DNA from 2 places in the Lactobacillus sp. B4015 genome. Region 1 is predicted to be linked to the other one. Evidence: predicted binding sites of a transcription regulator. Region 1 holds the regulator's gene; the other holds the start of a gene.
What was found. The regulator HrcA, encoded in region 1, represses chaperone genes, less so after heat shock. The targets are predictions, from matches to a motif close to TTAGCACTCNNNNNNNNNGAGTGCTAA.

Region 1 (8,037 bases):
AACGTCAATATGAACAAATGCCGAAAAAGCAGCCAACCCAAAGAAAAGAGCGTCCATTACCAGAAACTTTAGTTTATGAAGTTGGGATGAATGCACAGGATTTGGGTAAAATTCTTCACCGTGAACCAGCAGAAATTGTTAAAAAGTTATTCATGCTTGGGGTGATGACTAATCAAAATCAATCTTTGGACAAGGATGCAATTGAACTAGTTGCAGCTGAATACGGAATTAATTCTGAAGAAAAAGTTCATGAAGACATGTCTGATATCGATAACTTATATAATAAGAGAATGGAAGCCTCTAAGGAATCTAAGCATCAGATTAAGCGCCCACCTGTAGTCACAATCATGGGTCACGTCGACCACGGAAAGACGACTTTACTTGATCGTTTACGTCATACTCATGTTACCGATCATGAAGCTGGCGGTATTACGCAAAAGATTGGTGCATATCAGGTTAGAATTGATAATCATTTGATTACCTTCTTGGATACCCCTGGACACGCGGCCTTTTCAAATATGCGTGAACGTGGTGCAGAGATTACTGATATTGTTGTTTTGGTCGTAGCTGCTGATGACGGTGTAATGCCACAAACAATTGAAGCTATTGATCATGCTAAAAGCGCTAAAGTTCCAATCATTGTTGCAATCAATAAAATGGATGCTCCAGGCGCCAACCCACAACATGTTACTGAGCAATTGATGAAGTATAATCTTATTCCAGAAGATTACGGTGGCGATACCATCTTTGTTAATATTTCTGCCAAAACTGGTGAAAATGTTGATGAATTATTGCAAATGATTTTACTTCAAGCTGATGTGATGGAATTAAAGGCTGATCCAAAACAAAAAGCTATCGGTACGGTTATTGAAGCTCGGTTGTCTCGTGGACGTGGTCCAGTTGCCGACTTGTTAGTTCAACAAGGTACGCTTCATACTGGTGATCCAATTGTTGTTGGTAACCGGTTTGGTCGTGTTCGGGTAATGACCAATGATCGTGGTCGGCAGGTTGAAAAGGCAACACCTTCAATGCCAGTTGAAATTACTGGTTTGAATGATGTTCCTGAATCAGCTGATAAGGTCGTTGTCTTTGATGACGAAAAGACTGCTCGAAGTGTTGGTGAGCAAAGAGCTCAACAAGCATTACAACAATCACGTGAAAATGTTACTCATGTTACTCTTGATAATTTGTTTGACACAATGAAGAAAGAGAATATGAAGGAAGTCGATGTTGTCTTAAAGGCAGATGTTCAAGGTTCGACAGAAGCTTTGCAACAATCTCTAGAAAAGATTGAGGTAGAGGGCGTTCGCGTTAACATTATTCACGCAGGCGTAGGTGCCGTTAATGAATCTGATGTCACATTGGCTGGTGCTTCCAATGCCTTCATCATCGGCTTTAATGTTCGACCAACGGCAACTGCTAAGTCGCAAGCTGAGGCTGATGGTGTCGATATTCGCTTATATAGTATTATTTACAAGGCGATTGATGATGTTAAGGCAGCTATGCAAGGAATGCTTGAGCCAACATACGAGGACAAGGTTGTCGGCAACTTAACAGTTCGTGAAACTTGGAAAGTTTCTAAAGTTGGAACTATTGCCGGTGCTTTTGTTGACTCGGGTTACATCACACGCGATTCTGATGTCAACTTAATTCGTGACGGTGTGGTCATTTATAACGGTAAAGTTGCTTCACTTAAGCGATTTAAGGATGATGCTAAAATTGTTAAGCAAGGTTTTGATTGTGGTTTGACAATTGAAGGTTATAATGACATTAAAATTGGTGATGAATTAGAAGCAGTTGAACAGCAAGAAGTTAAGCCTAACTAGTTTGACGGGGAGGAAAACATGAAACACAGAGTAGGTCGTGTTGAAGGAGAGATCCTCCGTGAATTAACCAAAATTCTGCGGAAAAATATTCGTGATCCACGCGTAAGCGATGTTACAATTACTGCAGTTGAATGTACTAATGATTTGTCGTATGCAACTGTTTACTACAGCATTCTTTCTGAAAATCCAAAAAAGGAAGAAGAAGCTGCTGCAGGACTTGAAAAAGCAAAGGGCATGATGCGTCATTTGCTTGGTCAAATTTTAACAGTTTATAAAGTGCCTGAATTAATTTTCAAGCGAGACAATTCAGTAAAATATGGTAGTAAAATTGATCGACTAATTGCTGAAGTTAAAAAGCAAGATGAAGATCGAAATAATTAACCAAAAAGCGCTGTTGGGCGCTTTTTTAGTGGGTAAGGTAAAATGATAAATGGAATTTTAGTGGTTGATAAAGACAAAGGCATGACCAGTGCTGACGTCGTCTACCATTTACGCAAAGCCCTTCATATTAGGAAAATCGGTCATGCTGGTACTTTGGATCCCGATGTAACTGGTGTTTTGCCAATAGCAATTGGTCAGGCCACCAAGTTAATTGAATTAATGCATACGCAAAATAAGAAATATGTGGGAACAGCTATTTTAGGCTATGCTACTGATAGCTATGATATAAGTGGTAAGGTTCTCAAAAGTCAGAAGTTGACTGATCCGATTGCAAAAGAAGAAATTGAACAGCAAATGCAGAAATTTGTTGGCCAAATTGAACAGGTACCACCAATTTATTCAGCTGTCCGGGTTAATGGTAAGCATCTATATGAATACGCTCGTGAGGGTATCGAAGTAGACCGGCCAAAAAGGCAAGTGCAAATTTTTGCCTATGATACTATGTCTGAACCGGTATTTGATTCAAAAACCGGTTTTCAAGAATTTGATTTTCAAATTGAATGTAGTAAAGGTACTTATGTAAGATCCCTTGTTAATGACTTAGGCACCCGGCTCGGGGTTCCAGCCGTGATGAAAACATTACGCCGGACTGCAAGTTCTGGTTTTATCATTGATCAAGCGGTTAAACTTGATCAAATTATTGCTCATCCTGATGAAGTGACCAACTTTATTCAACCAATTGATGCCTTTTTTAAGGATTATGAAACTTGTGATTTAACTAATGGTCAATGGCTAAAAGTAAAAAATGGCAATTCAATTCCTTTGAAAACGAATGCAAAAAGGGTTGCATTAAGGTACAATAATAGCGTTAAAGCAATCTATCAAAAGGATGATGCTGTTTATCGCCCTGATTTGATGCTGTTACAAAACGAATAGGTGAAATGAAGGTTATTTATCGTGCACATTATCCATTTAACTTACCCCATCGGCGAAAAGCTATTTCCAACTAATATTATCTTAGCGCTTGGTTTTTTTGATGGTGTCCATCTCGGACACCAACAGTTAATTAAAATTGCCAAAAAAAAGGCAGACAACAAGCACTTGCCCTTGGTTGTAATGACCTTTGACCGTCATCCTAAAGAGGTTTACCAAAATTCACAAGTTACCTATATAGATAATTTAGGTGAAAAAGCCTATAAAATGCAAAAACTTGGTGTTGACTATTTATTGGTCATGCATTTTAATGAGCAATTTTGCCAGTTAACAGCACAAGAATTTGTTGATAACATTGTCGTCAAACTGGGTGCTGACACGGTAGTGGCTGGCTTTGATTATACTTATGGTCCCAAAGATATTGCTAATATGAAAAATTTTCCTAAATTTGCTAGAGGCAGATTTGAAATAATTGATGTTCCGAAACAATCTTATGATGGGCAAAAGATTGGCTCGACGGAAATTAAAAAGGCAATTACTGCTGGTCAGATGGACTTAGCACAAAAACTTTTGGGTGCGCCATATGTTATGTCTGGGACAGTAGGTCATGGTCTGCGTAATGGACATAAATTGGGCTTTCCTACAGCTAATCTAGTATGGGATACTAACAAAGTGGTGCCAAAGGTTGGCGTGTATGCAACCCGAACTAAAATTAAGGGTCAATGGTATGACTCAATGACCAGTGTTGGCTATAATGTAACTATTAATGATAATAAGAAGATTTTTATTGAATCTAATTTATTTGGGTTTAATGAAGAAGCTTATGACGAGGACATGGTTATAAAATGGTACAAGTATACACGTGGTGAGATTAAGTTTGCTAACTTGAACGAGTTAAAAATGCAGATGAAACAAGATGAAGCTCAAATAAAGGCTTATTTTGCGCAGAGAAACTAATAAATTCTTCCGGTTAATTAGAAAACTGCATTTTGTCAGAAAAAGTTTAGCACTCGACTTGACATTCTGCTAAAAACTAGTATCATAATAATTGTTAGCACCTGATAAGTATGAGTGCTAAAAGTGAGGGCGATTTTTATGTTGACCGAACGTCAAGAATTAATTTTAAAGACAATTATTAATGATTTTACGCAAACGCATGAACCGGTTGGATCTAAGACGGTCATGAATCAGTTGCCAATTAAAGTTTCGAGTGCAACTATTCGTAATGAAATGGCTGCTTTGGAAGAGAAGGGATTACTTGAGAAAACACACCTTTCCAGTGGACGCGTACCGTCTACTGAAGGTTATCGGTATTACTTAGATAATTTGCTTGAACCTCTTCAAATCCCTTCGTCTGTTTACCAGAAAATTGTTAGTCAATTAGATCAGCCTTTTCACCAAGTCAACGAGATTGTGCAGGAAGCTGCCAAAATTCTTTCTGACTTGACTAATTATACTGCTTTTGCGGAGGGACCAGAAAATAGTGATTTAACTATTACTGGCTTTCGAATCGTACCGTTATTCAATCGCCAAATTATGGCAATCTTGGTAACCAGTGATGGTAACGTCCATAGCCAAGTTTACAGCTTACCTTATAATGTACATGGTGATGAAGTAGAAAAAGCTGTGCGGATGATTAACGATAAACTCGTAGGAAAAGATTTAAGCGAGATAACTCCTACCTTGCTTAATCAGACTTTAGGTAAAAAGCTAACGAGCAATCATGTAAGCGAACTAATTGATTTAGTTGAAGATGTTATTAACGATGCTGCTAGTGAGCAGATGTATGTTGATGGTCAAATCAACTTATTGAATAATAGTTCGTATGATGATGTTTCTAACTTGCGTTCACTATATGAATTGATTGATCACAATGATTTGATTTCTAATTTTGTTGATGACAAGATTAATTCAGAACGTGGTAAATATCCGGTACGTGTAAGTTTGGGTTCTGAATTGTCAAATGATTTGTTAAGAGATTATAGTCTGCTTACGGCAGAGTATAGCGTTGGCTCCCATGGCAAGGGCATAATTGCTTTACTTGGTCCAAATAATATGCCATATTCACAAGTTATTGGCCTTTTGGAATATTTTAGAAATGAATTGGCTAAGAAACTGCTTGAATATTATGGCAGGTTTAAATAAAGGAGGTTAGCCGTGAGTAAGGAAAAATATGTTAGCGAAAAAGATTTGGCTAAAAAACAAAGTCAAACAAAAAAGGCTAAAAAAGATGAGAAAAACAAAGTAAATACTAAGGCTGACGAGCACAAAGATCAAAATTCTGCAGAAAAAAAGCTTGCGGAAAATTTAGCCAAAGCTCAAGAAGAAAAGAAAGACTTGGAGGATAAATTCCTTCGTAGTCAAGCGGAAATGCAAAATATGCAAAATCGCTACAATAATGAGCGTGCACAATTAATCAAGTATGAATCACAATCTTTAGCAAAGGATGTTCTACCAGCAATGGATAACCTTGAACGTGCCTTGAATACTAAAGTAGATGATGAAGCTTCTAAACAACTTAAAAAGGGTGTCCAAATGACCTTGGATGCTTTGATTAAGGCGATGAAGGATCATGGTATCAGTGAAATTGAAGCTGAGGGAGCTAAATTTGATCCTAATTTACATCAAGCAGTACAAACCATAGAAGCTGAAAATGATGAACAAAAAGATCACGTTGTTCAAGTTTTACAAAAAGGATATTCATATAAAGATCGTACACTAAGACCAGCAATGGTTGTTGTTGCACAATAATTGAAAGGAAGATTATTAATGTCAAAAGTTATCGGTATTGACCTCGGAACCACTAACTCAGCAGTAGCAGTTTTAGAGGGTAAAGAACCAAAGATTATTACTAACCCAGAAGGTAACCGTACCACTCCCTCCGTTGTCGCATTTAAAGATGGTGAAATTCAAGTAGGTGAAGTTGCTAAGAGACAAGCAATCACTAACCCTAACACAATCTCATCAATTAAGCGTCATATGGGTGAGACCGATTACAAGGTAAAAATTGGCGATAAGTCTTATACTCCACAAGAAATTTCTGCCATGATTTTACAATATATCAAGAAATTTTCTGAAGATTATTTAGGTGAAAAAGTTACGGAAGCAGTTATCACCGTACCCGCATACTTCAACGATGCACAACGTCAAGCTACTAAGGATGCCGGTAAGATTGCCGGTTTAGAAGTTAAACGGATCATCAATGAGCCTACTGCATCATCACTTGCTTACGGTCTTGATAAAGATGCCGAAGACGAGAAAGTGTTAGTTTACGACCTTGGTGGTGGTACGTTTGATGTTTCTGTATTGCAATTAGGTGATGGCGTCTTCCAAGTTCTTTCGACTAACGGTGATACTCACCTTGGTGGGGATGACTTTGATAATAAGATTATTGACTGGCTTATCAAGAACTTTAAAGATGAAAATGGCGTTGACCTTTCTAAAGACAAGATGGCTTTACAACGGTTAAAGGATGCTGCTGAAAAAGCTAAGAAAGATTTATCAGGTGTATCATCAACTCATATTTCTCTTCCGTTCATTTCTGCTGGTGAGTCTGGTCCTCTTCACCTTGAAGCTGACTTAACTCGTGCTAAGTTTGATGAATTGACTGCTGATTTAGTTGATCGTACCAAGGTTCCATTTGATAATGCTTTGAAGGATGCCGATTTAACTGTTGGCGATATTGATAAAGTTATTTTAAACGGTGGTTCAACTCGTATACCTGCTGTTCAAGAAGCAGTTAAAAAATGGGCTGGTAAGGAACCTGACCATTCAATCAACCCAGATGAAGCTGTAGCTTTAGGTGCCGCTATTCAAGGTGGGGTTATCTCCGGTGATGTTAAAGATGTCGTATTACTTGATGTTACACCACTTTCATTAGGGATTGAAACAATGGGTGGCGTCTTCACTAAATTAATTGAAAAGAACACCACAATTCCAACTTCAAAGAGCCAAATTTTCTCAACTGCAGCTGATAATCAACCAGCGGTAGATGTTCATGTTTTACAAGGTGAACGTCCAATGGCAGCTGATGACAAGACTTTGGGTCGCTTTGAGTTAACTGACATTCCTGCTGCTCCTCGTGGTGTACCACAAATCCAAGTTACATTTGATATCGATAAGAATGGTATCGTTAATGTATCTGCTAAGGATATGGGTACTGGAAAAGAACAAAAGATTACTATTAAGAGTTCTTCCGGCTTATCTGATGAAGAAATTCAAAAGATGCAAAAAGAAGCTGAAGAACATGCTGAAGAGGATAAAAAGAAGAAGGAAGAAGTCGATCTTCGCAATGAGGTTGACCAATTAATCTTCTCAACTGGAAAGACCTTAGATGAAGTCAAAGACAAGGTATCAGATGACGATACTAAGAAGGTTAAAGATGCTCTTGAGGCTTTGAAGAAGGCACAAAAAGATAATAACTTGGATGAAATGAAGGCCAAGAAGGATGAATTATCAAAAGTTGCTCAAGATTTAGCCGTAAAATTATACCAAGCTAACGGTGGAGCTCAAGGTGCTCAAGGTCAAGCTGGTCCGCAGGCAGGCCCACAAAACCCAGGTTCACAAGATGGCGGCTCTGATAATGGCTCTGCTGGCGAAGGTGAATTTCATAAGGTAGACCCAGATAAATAAAGGGTTTATAATTGAATAAATTAGAAAAGAACTGCCGCATAAGTAGTTCTTTTCTTTTGTAAAGTAAGGAGCTTTTAGATGGCACAAGAAGATTACTATGATGTGCTAGGCGTTGATCGGAATGCCAGTGATAAAGAAATTAACTCTGCTTACCGTAAACTAGCTAAAAAGTATCATCCAGATATCAATCATGAACCTGGTGCAGAGGAAAAATATAAAAAAATTAACGAAGCATATGAAGTTTTACATGACCAACAAAAGCGGG
Region 2 (8,037 bases), on a different contig from region 1:
AAATAGTTCAGTCAGTAGTTCAATACTAGGATAAAAGGCAAGTAACCATTGGGCAGGAAAAAACTTACTACTTCAAATTTAGACAAAAAAAGACTAGCTCCCGCGAAGTAGCGGAAACTAGTCTTCAATTAGTGTTTAGCAATTAGCCTAATTTTCAATTAGTCCTTATTTTCTTTAGTTTCAGATTTAGTTTTATCGGTCTTATCAGCTTTTGGTGTAATAGTTAAAACTGCATCACCATTTAAGTAAACATGCTGGTCATCTGCAGTAAACTTAACTTCTTTGTTGTCAGGCTCCTTCATTAGCAATTTTGCAATTGGAGTTTCCAGATCTTGCTCAACTACCCGACGTAGTGGCCGTGCACCAAACTTCTTATCGTAGCCTTTTTCTGCCAAATAAGCTTTTGCTTCAGGGGAAATTTCTACTTTCACATCCCTCTTAGCTAAGACATGTGACATCTTCTTTAAGTAAATATCGATGATCTTAGTCATATCTTCTTCGGTCAGTGAATTGAACGGTACGATTGCATCAAGCCGGTTCAAAAACTCTGGTCTAAAGTAGGCTTCTAAGGCTTGGATCATTTTATCATGGTCGACCTTGCCATCCTTGAGTAAGTTATCTGAATACCCAGCATTTGAAGTCATGATCAATATTGTATCTTTAAATGAAACAGTTCTACCTTGGGCATCGGTTAAGCGACCATCATCCATAATTTGTAATAATGCGTTAAAGACTTGTGGATTAGCTTTTTCAATTTCGTCAAACAGAATCAAGCTATATGGTTGATGACGTACTTTTTCAGTTAATTGTCCACCTTCACCGTAGCCAACATAGCCTGGTGCTGAACCAATTAGTTTATTAACTGCCATTTGGTCTTGGTACTCGGACATATCAAGTCTAATCAGGTGATTTTCACCGCCGAACAATTGAATTGCCAATTGTTTAGCCAGCTCAGTTTTACCAACACCAGTTGGACCAGTCAGTAGGAATGAACCAGTTGGACGATTGTTATCCTTGAATACTTGCTTACGGGCAATTGCATCAGTAATCACGTCAATTGCATTATCCTGGTCAATAACGGACTTCTTTAATTTAGCAGCTAAATCAAGGTTCTTTTGTCCCTCACTGGCATGAAGTTCGCTCATTGGAATCTTAGTTTTTGCTTCAATTAAAGCATAGATGTCTTGGTCGGTTACGCGTGGAGTTGCAGCATCATCAACGTGATCAGCTTTTTCACGTAACTCCTCAATCTTCTTCTTCAAATCACTAGCTTTGTTGTAGTCCTCATTTTTAGCGGCCTCTTCTTTTTCCTTTTCAAGACTAGCAATTCTCTTTTTAATTGATGCTTCATCACTAGGAATAGTGTCAAGACCCTTCTTAGCACCAGCTTCGTCCATTAAGTCAATTGCCTTATCTGGCAAATAGCGGCCCTGAATGTAGCGTTGTGATAATTCAACGGCTAAGCGTAAAGCACTGTCACTGTATTTAACGTGGTGATAGTCTTCATACTTTTTCTTCAGACCCTCTAAAATTTTAACCGTTACATCAGCAGATGGCTCTGGAACCTGTACTGGTTGGAAACGACGTGCCAAAGCAGCATCATTTTCAATTCGACGGTATTCTCCTGTTGTCGTTGCACCGATTAAGTTCAAGTCACCACTAGCCAGAGCTGGTTTCAAAATGTTAGCAGCATCGCCACTATTATTTTCAGAATCAGTTGAACCTGCACCAACAATGTTATGAATTTCATCAATGAATAAGATGATGTTTGGATTCTTCTTAGCTTCGTCAATTACCTTCTTCAGGCGCTCTTCGAAACTACCACGAAGGCTAGAACCCGCAACCATATCATTAATGTTAATTGCAATAATATGCTTATCTTTCATCTTGTCAGGAACATCACCTGAAGCAATTTTTTGTGCTAAGCCCTCAACAATCGCGGTTTTACCAACACCTGCAGGTCCGACTAAAACCGGATTATTCTTTTTACGTCTGCTTAAAATTTCAATTACTTCTTGGATTTGTTCATCACGACCAATTACAGGATCGTATTTATTGTTTTTAGCTTGCTCAACTAAGTCAACGCCAATTGGTTTTTCCTTTTTTGGTTGACCAGGCATTTGGCCGTTCTGGTTCATGCCTTGTGGAGAAATATTCATGCTCGAATAGTGAACTGGAATCGAGCCATTATCATCATTGTTAAAGAAAGAATTATTTAATTCGTTAAATAGATTGTCAAATTCGTTATCAAAATATGCCATACATATACACCCCTTTAATAGGTTTAAATTTTGTAATTAGCACTCGACGTTGTCGACTGCTAACTGCTTACATATAATATTGTAGCAGGTTATCCACAGAATGCAACCCTTTTTGCTTACTTTTCCACATTTTTTTGCTTAACTTGTGAATTTTTCCTTTTTTAACTAAAAAACCTTGATAAATCAACTTTATTGTTGTTATCAAGGTTTAATAATTATGCTATTTTTGATATAAATTCATGTGTTCAGCCAAATATTTGGCGGTTAAACTATCCTTTTTGTGCGATATATCCACAGGCTGCCCACATGCAACAATTTTTCCTCCTTGCAATCCACCACGTGGACCCATGTCAATCATATAATCACTATTAGCCATAATATCCAGATCATGAGTAATCGTAATAATCGTTGCCTTCTGCTTCAGTAATTTTTGAAAAACAGCTAGCAAGGTCCTAACATCGTGTGGATGAAGACCAACTGTTGGCTCATCAAAGACAAAAAGACTGCCTTTTTGCCGCCGGTGGAGATGACTAGTCAATTTTAGCCGCTGTGCTTCTCCGCCTGACAACGCAGGTGTTGATTCACCTAAATGCAGGTATCCTAGCCCCATATCATGCAAAGTAGTAATTGTTTTTTCAATCTTAGGCTCATCCCTAAATAACTGTTCTTTCAAAGCATCGTCAACCGAGTAATCAAGCACGTCTGCAATACTCAGTCCATGCCATTTTACACGCAAGACGTCTTGGTTAAACCGGTGGCCACCACAAACTGAACAAGTCTCAACCATATCGGGCAAATACTGAATATCAAGTGAAATTGCTCCAGTACCACCACATGCCGGACACGCACCTTCTTTATTATTGTAGGAAAAATGCGCTGCCTTATACTTTAGCTTTTGAGCTAACGGCTGGCGGGCAAATAATTTGCGCAAATTATCCATAATATCAGTATAAGTAGCGACCGTAGAGCGCTGATTTTTGCCAACCGGCGAAGAATCAACGCTAATAACGTTTTTGATTCCACCGCTAGTCAAATCTTTTACCCAGCTTGGACCATCTACCTGTTTTTCTTGCGCCTTTAATGCGGGAATGAGCGAATCAAGAATTAACGTTGTTTTGCCTGCTCCAGAAAAACCCGTAACTGCAGTCAACCGCCCAACCGGAATTTGCGTGTGAACATTTTGTAAATTGAAACGGTCAGTGACAGTAAACTTAATTGTGCCTTCACTAAAAAGCTTCTTTGTATCCACCTGTGGCCGCACATAAAGTGGAGCTATTCCTTTTAAATACGGACCAATTAGAGATTCTGGCTTCTGCGCAATTTCTTTTGGCGAGCCTTCAGCAATTATTTGGCCGCCCTGCGAACCTGATCCCGGACCAATTTCAACAATCCAGTCAGCAGCACTTATAATTGAAGTTTCATGGTCAACAACGACTAATGAATTGCCTTGATTGACCAGTTCGTGAAAAACCTCAATTAACCCAGCAACATTATCTGGATGCAGTCCCACAGATGGTTCATCCAGCACATAAAGTACTCCTGTAGTTTCTGTCCGCAAGGTGCGCCCCAATTGAATTCGCTGCAATTCACCAGTTGAAAGACTATTAGCCTGACGAGCTAAGCTCAAGTAATCTAACCCTAATTTTAGTAGAGGCTTGACCTGATGCAGCAATTCACCCGTCAGATTTTGCGCTAAAGCTTGCATATCATCTGGCAGCCAAGCTGCGATTTCTTTCATATAATCATCAAGTTCACCGAGCGTAAGTTGTTCTGCTTCAACAATATTTTTTCCAGCTACCAATTGACTCCAGCGACTTGGGTCAATCCGGTGCCCATGACAGCGCGGACAGGTTTTAAAACGATAAAAAGAATTAATCCGTTCCAGTCCACGCTCTGATTTCGTAGTTTTGCGTGAATTGGCCACAGCATTATAGGCATTTTCATATAAGGCATCGAGATGATAAACTCGGCCCGTTGAAGTAGGCAAATCCACCGGCACCTTACGTTCCTTGCCGTGTAAAACAATTTCCTTTTCTGCTTTAGTCAAGTCTTTGTACGGTACGTCTGTCCGGACACCAAGTTCTCGTGCGATTCGCCACATCCAATTGCGACCCGGAATCTGCCAGGTCGCCACGGCACCATTTTCTAAAGTCAGTTCTTCGTTAGCAATAATCTTACTATCATCAATTTGTTCTACTGTTCCTAAACCTTGGCATTTTTTACATGCGCCATCGGAATTAAAGGCAAAATCTTCTGCACTAAAAGCATAGAATTGTTCGCCACAAGTTGGGCAAGTAAGGCGCCCCATTGCCTCACCGGTTAAATCCATCGCTTCAGCAATCTTGATTGTTGGCGCAATCCGGTGGCCATTGGGACAAACTGGCGAACCTAACCGGGAAAAAATTAGTCGTAAAACATTGAAAACTTCTGTTACCGTACCAACGGTTGACCGGACGCCCGGAATACTCGGCCGCTGGCGCAAGGCTAGCGCCGAAGGGATGTGCTTTACCTCATCGACTTGTGCCCGCCCGACCTGACTTATTCGCCTTTTAGTGTAAGCCGCCAGCGAATCAAGGTAGCGCCGGGCACCTTCAGAATACAAAATGCCCATTGCCAAACTAGATTTACCCGAACCACTTAAACCTGATATTGCCACAAATCGGTGCAATGGAATGGCCACATTGATATTTTTTAAATTGTTGACCCTGCCACCAATAACTTCGATTTTAGTCGGCTGTTCTTGATATTTCATGTATTACGGTCCTTTCTTCTTGGTTTCAGCTGTTTTCCCGGCTTAACTGGTCGATCTGGTTTTCTCAGTAAGTATTCCCGAATTGCCTGGATAACCTGCTTATTTTGCGGTAAATCCGAGTGGTCGGCTTTCTCGCCAGTTACGGTCATTGCTGTATAAGACTTTACCTGATTTTGAAAAATAAACTTGCCCGCAGCAACGCTTGTTTCTGGTACAATGCCGTCTGATTCGTAGCTTTTGCCACCAGATAACGAATAAACCTTAAGGTTTTTAGGCAAAGCGGAACGCTTTTTAATAAAATCAGCTAACATTTGTGTGCGATTCTTGATATTGCTCTCAGTAAAATTATACGGCGTCCCCAATGTCATTAGCCGCTTCATTTTTGTGTCACTTGCATACTGTGCATAATAATGCTCCAGCCAATATGTCCAAATCAACCCACCGTTTGAATGACCGAAGGCCTTAAAATTATTAAACTTGTAATTTTGCATTAATGAGTCAAACGCAATATCCAACCAATAGGCTTGTTTCTTGATATTGGCATAACCATCCTTATTATTAGCAAAACCAATAATGATGATCGGTTCTAAATCATTTTTCCCAATTGAACCACTGTATGACAGTTTTGCTTCACGTGAAACAGTAACTTTGAGCACACTATGCTGATTCATGGTTGTTTTATTCAGTTGGTCAATCAAATCATTAAAGCGCTCGGTCGTTGCACTCGATCCCGGCACCATGATTACCGGTGAAAGCAGTGAGCGGCTGCGTTCGGCTCGGGCTTTATTATCCCTTTTCATCCAAAAATAACTGGGGATGGCGAGGACAACCATGAGTGTAATTAACAAAATCAACCATTTTAAATTAGGATTTTTGTGCAAACGCATTGCTGCTGCCCCCTTTACTCAACCTCAGTTTTAATTCTACTCTTTCATTTATCCTGATAAACGGCCACATTAAGCATAAATCCAGGGCAAAAAGCACCATCACAAACAAAAGAGCCGTCCAGTTGCCGTTAGTGCCAAAAAATGAAATCAATAGTCCCGGAGTTCCTTTTAAAATAGGATATGCACAAACAGGAATAATTCGCAATGTGATTGCACCTGCGGCTAAAGTCATGTTAATTAATGGTATTAAAATACTTGGTAAAATAAAAACAGGATTAAGAATAATTGGCAGGCCAGCCGCAAAGCCTAAACTTGACCCAAAAGCTGCTGGGATTAAATTAAGCCGTGCAATTGCGCCGATTTCCTTGTTTCCGTGCCGCAGTAGCAGTAAAACAATCACCGCTAAAATGACACTCGCGCCGCCCATCGTACCGTAAGCCTTAATTAACGAGCTACCTAAGTACTTGTAGGGCACATTCCACGAACTACCGTGCTGAAACGCATATGTCAGATTTTCAGCGGTGTAAGCATTATTTACCGTGCCGGCAAAAGCATGTAAGGGGTAGCCGATCCCCAACCAGTTTAGAAAAGTTACTATTAATGATAAGAATAAGACTTCTAACAGGTTGTTCGTGGTTTGCAGCCGGCTGACCAATTCATTAAAACTAGCAGAATTGAGTAGTTTGATTTGTAATTCATAAATAATAATCCCGAGCACCACTCCCAAAGCGAGTGAAACAAAAAAGGGCAACACTGCGTCCCAAGCACGATGCTGAATCCACTTTGTGCTTTCATTTTCTACTGGCACATAATTTTTTCCTAGTAAATGAAACACCTGTCCAACACAAAAACCAACAATTAATGCACTAAAAACAGCATTAATTTGTAACAGGCTGATTGTGAATGATACTTGATTGCTGTGGCCGCTGTTAGAGGCATATGAGCAAAAGAGCATAATTAAAACGGAAGTCATTCCTGACATCGTTGAATCTTTATGGTAGATTCTAGCGGTATAGCGCGCCATAAAATAGCTGGCATAAACGCCAAATACCCCAAACGTTATTTCAATCATGCCACGACAAACAAATGAACCCGCATACCAAATATGATCAGACATGATTTTATCAAGACTAAAAATGTTATAAATCAGGCCATCTGGAGAAAAGACCAAATCATTTAGCAGATTGAAAAAAGCACCAATAACAGCAATTGGCATTAGCATTACTAAGGTTCTTTGCGCCGCCCGCAAAAAAGTCCATTGCCTAATTCGCAAAACAGACTTTGTAAGTATATTTAACATTGTTCAAGCCCTTACTTTATACAGTATTTGGAATAAAATACTACTCCAATTATTCACTGCCAGCAATTTTTTTATTTGAAATATAATTTTGTTCCTTTCTGGCCGCCCTGATACGTGAAAATGTTATAATAGAAACGGTTATCGGAAGGTGGGAAAATGAGCAGGAAAAAAATCGAATTGAATGAAAAAGTAGAAAAACTGGCAGAAAAGTATCTCCAACTAACTAGAACTGATTTAGATGACCTAACCAATACTGCTTTAAAGGCTTATCTTATTGATCATTTAAATTCCAACCAAATTAAAGAAGCGCTAAAAGATACTGATGACATAAGCTCCGAATATACCGGAAAATTGTTTAATATTGATGATTTAAACAAATTTTAGCTAAACATTTAAACAAACTAAAAAGGATAGGCTGATTAATGAGCCTGTCCTTTATTTTGTTTTTTATTAAATTATTGTCTAAATTGATCACCGGCCAGATTACGGTAGAAGTTTGCCTTGGTCGTTTGCTCATACGGAATAAGCCAAATAAAGCCGATTCCTAGAGTAAGCCATGCAAGAATTATCCACCCAATGAAGCTGAGATCAAGTACAAATAATTCCCACTTGTGTCCGTTCATCAGCCGCCTACTTTCTGTAATACCGGTAGTTGCATGAACTTCATGACCACTATCAACCAGATCACTAACAATATAAGGCGTCATTGCATAAGAATAAGACTTAATGAGGCCGGGAATGACTAACAGTAATGACCACAAAAATTGAAAAATATTGCTTAAAAGATAATTAATTAGTTCCGGAATAAACCGATTATCAGTAAAAACCGAAAAAATA

Region 2: J3U71_RS06930 (ATP-dependent Clp protease ATP-binding subunit) is a predicted target of HrcA. The motif match lies at 2,298-2,324, and genes of this name have one in related genera.

The regions. Positions count from the first base shown of each region.
Region 1 covers NZ_JAFNOY010000005.1:33,120-41,156, reverse strand. The annotation lists gene infB (translation initiation factor IF-2) at 1-1,826, shown strand, start outside; gene J3U71_RS06030 (ribosome-binding factor A) at 1,845-2,207, shown strand; gene truB (tRNA pseudouridine(55) synthase TruB) at 2,250-3,143, shown strand; gene ribF (riboflavin biosynthesis protein RibF) at 3,165-4,097, shown strand; gene hrcA (heat-inducible transcriptional repressor HrcA) at 4,236-5,285, shown strand; gene grpE (nucleotide exchange factor GrpE) at 5,298-5,891, shown strand; gene dnaK (molecular chaperone DnaK) at 5,910-7,772, shown strand; gene dnaJ (molecular chaperone DnaJ) at 7,851-8,037, shown strand, end outside.
Region 2 covers NZ_JAFNOY010000006.1:697-8,733, reverse strand. The annotation lists gene J3U71_RS06930 (ATP-dependent Clp protease ATP-binding subunit) at 159-2,261, opposite strand; gene J3U71_RS06925 (ATP-binding cassette domain-containing protein) at 2,482-5,013, opposite strand; gene J3U71_RS06920 (alpha/beta hydrolase) at 5,010-5,900, opposite strand; gene J3U71_RS06915 (PTS sugar transporter subunit IIC) at 5,878-7,200, opposite strand; gene J3U71_RS06910 (hypothetical protein) at 7,357-7,584, shown strand; gene J3U71_RS06905 (DUF975 family protein) at 7,656-8,037, opposite strand, start outside.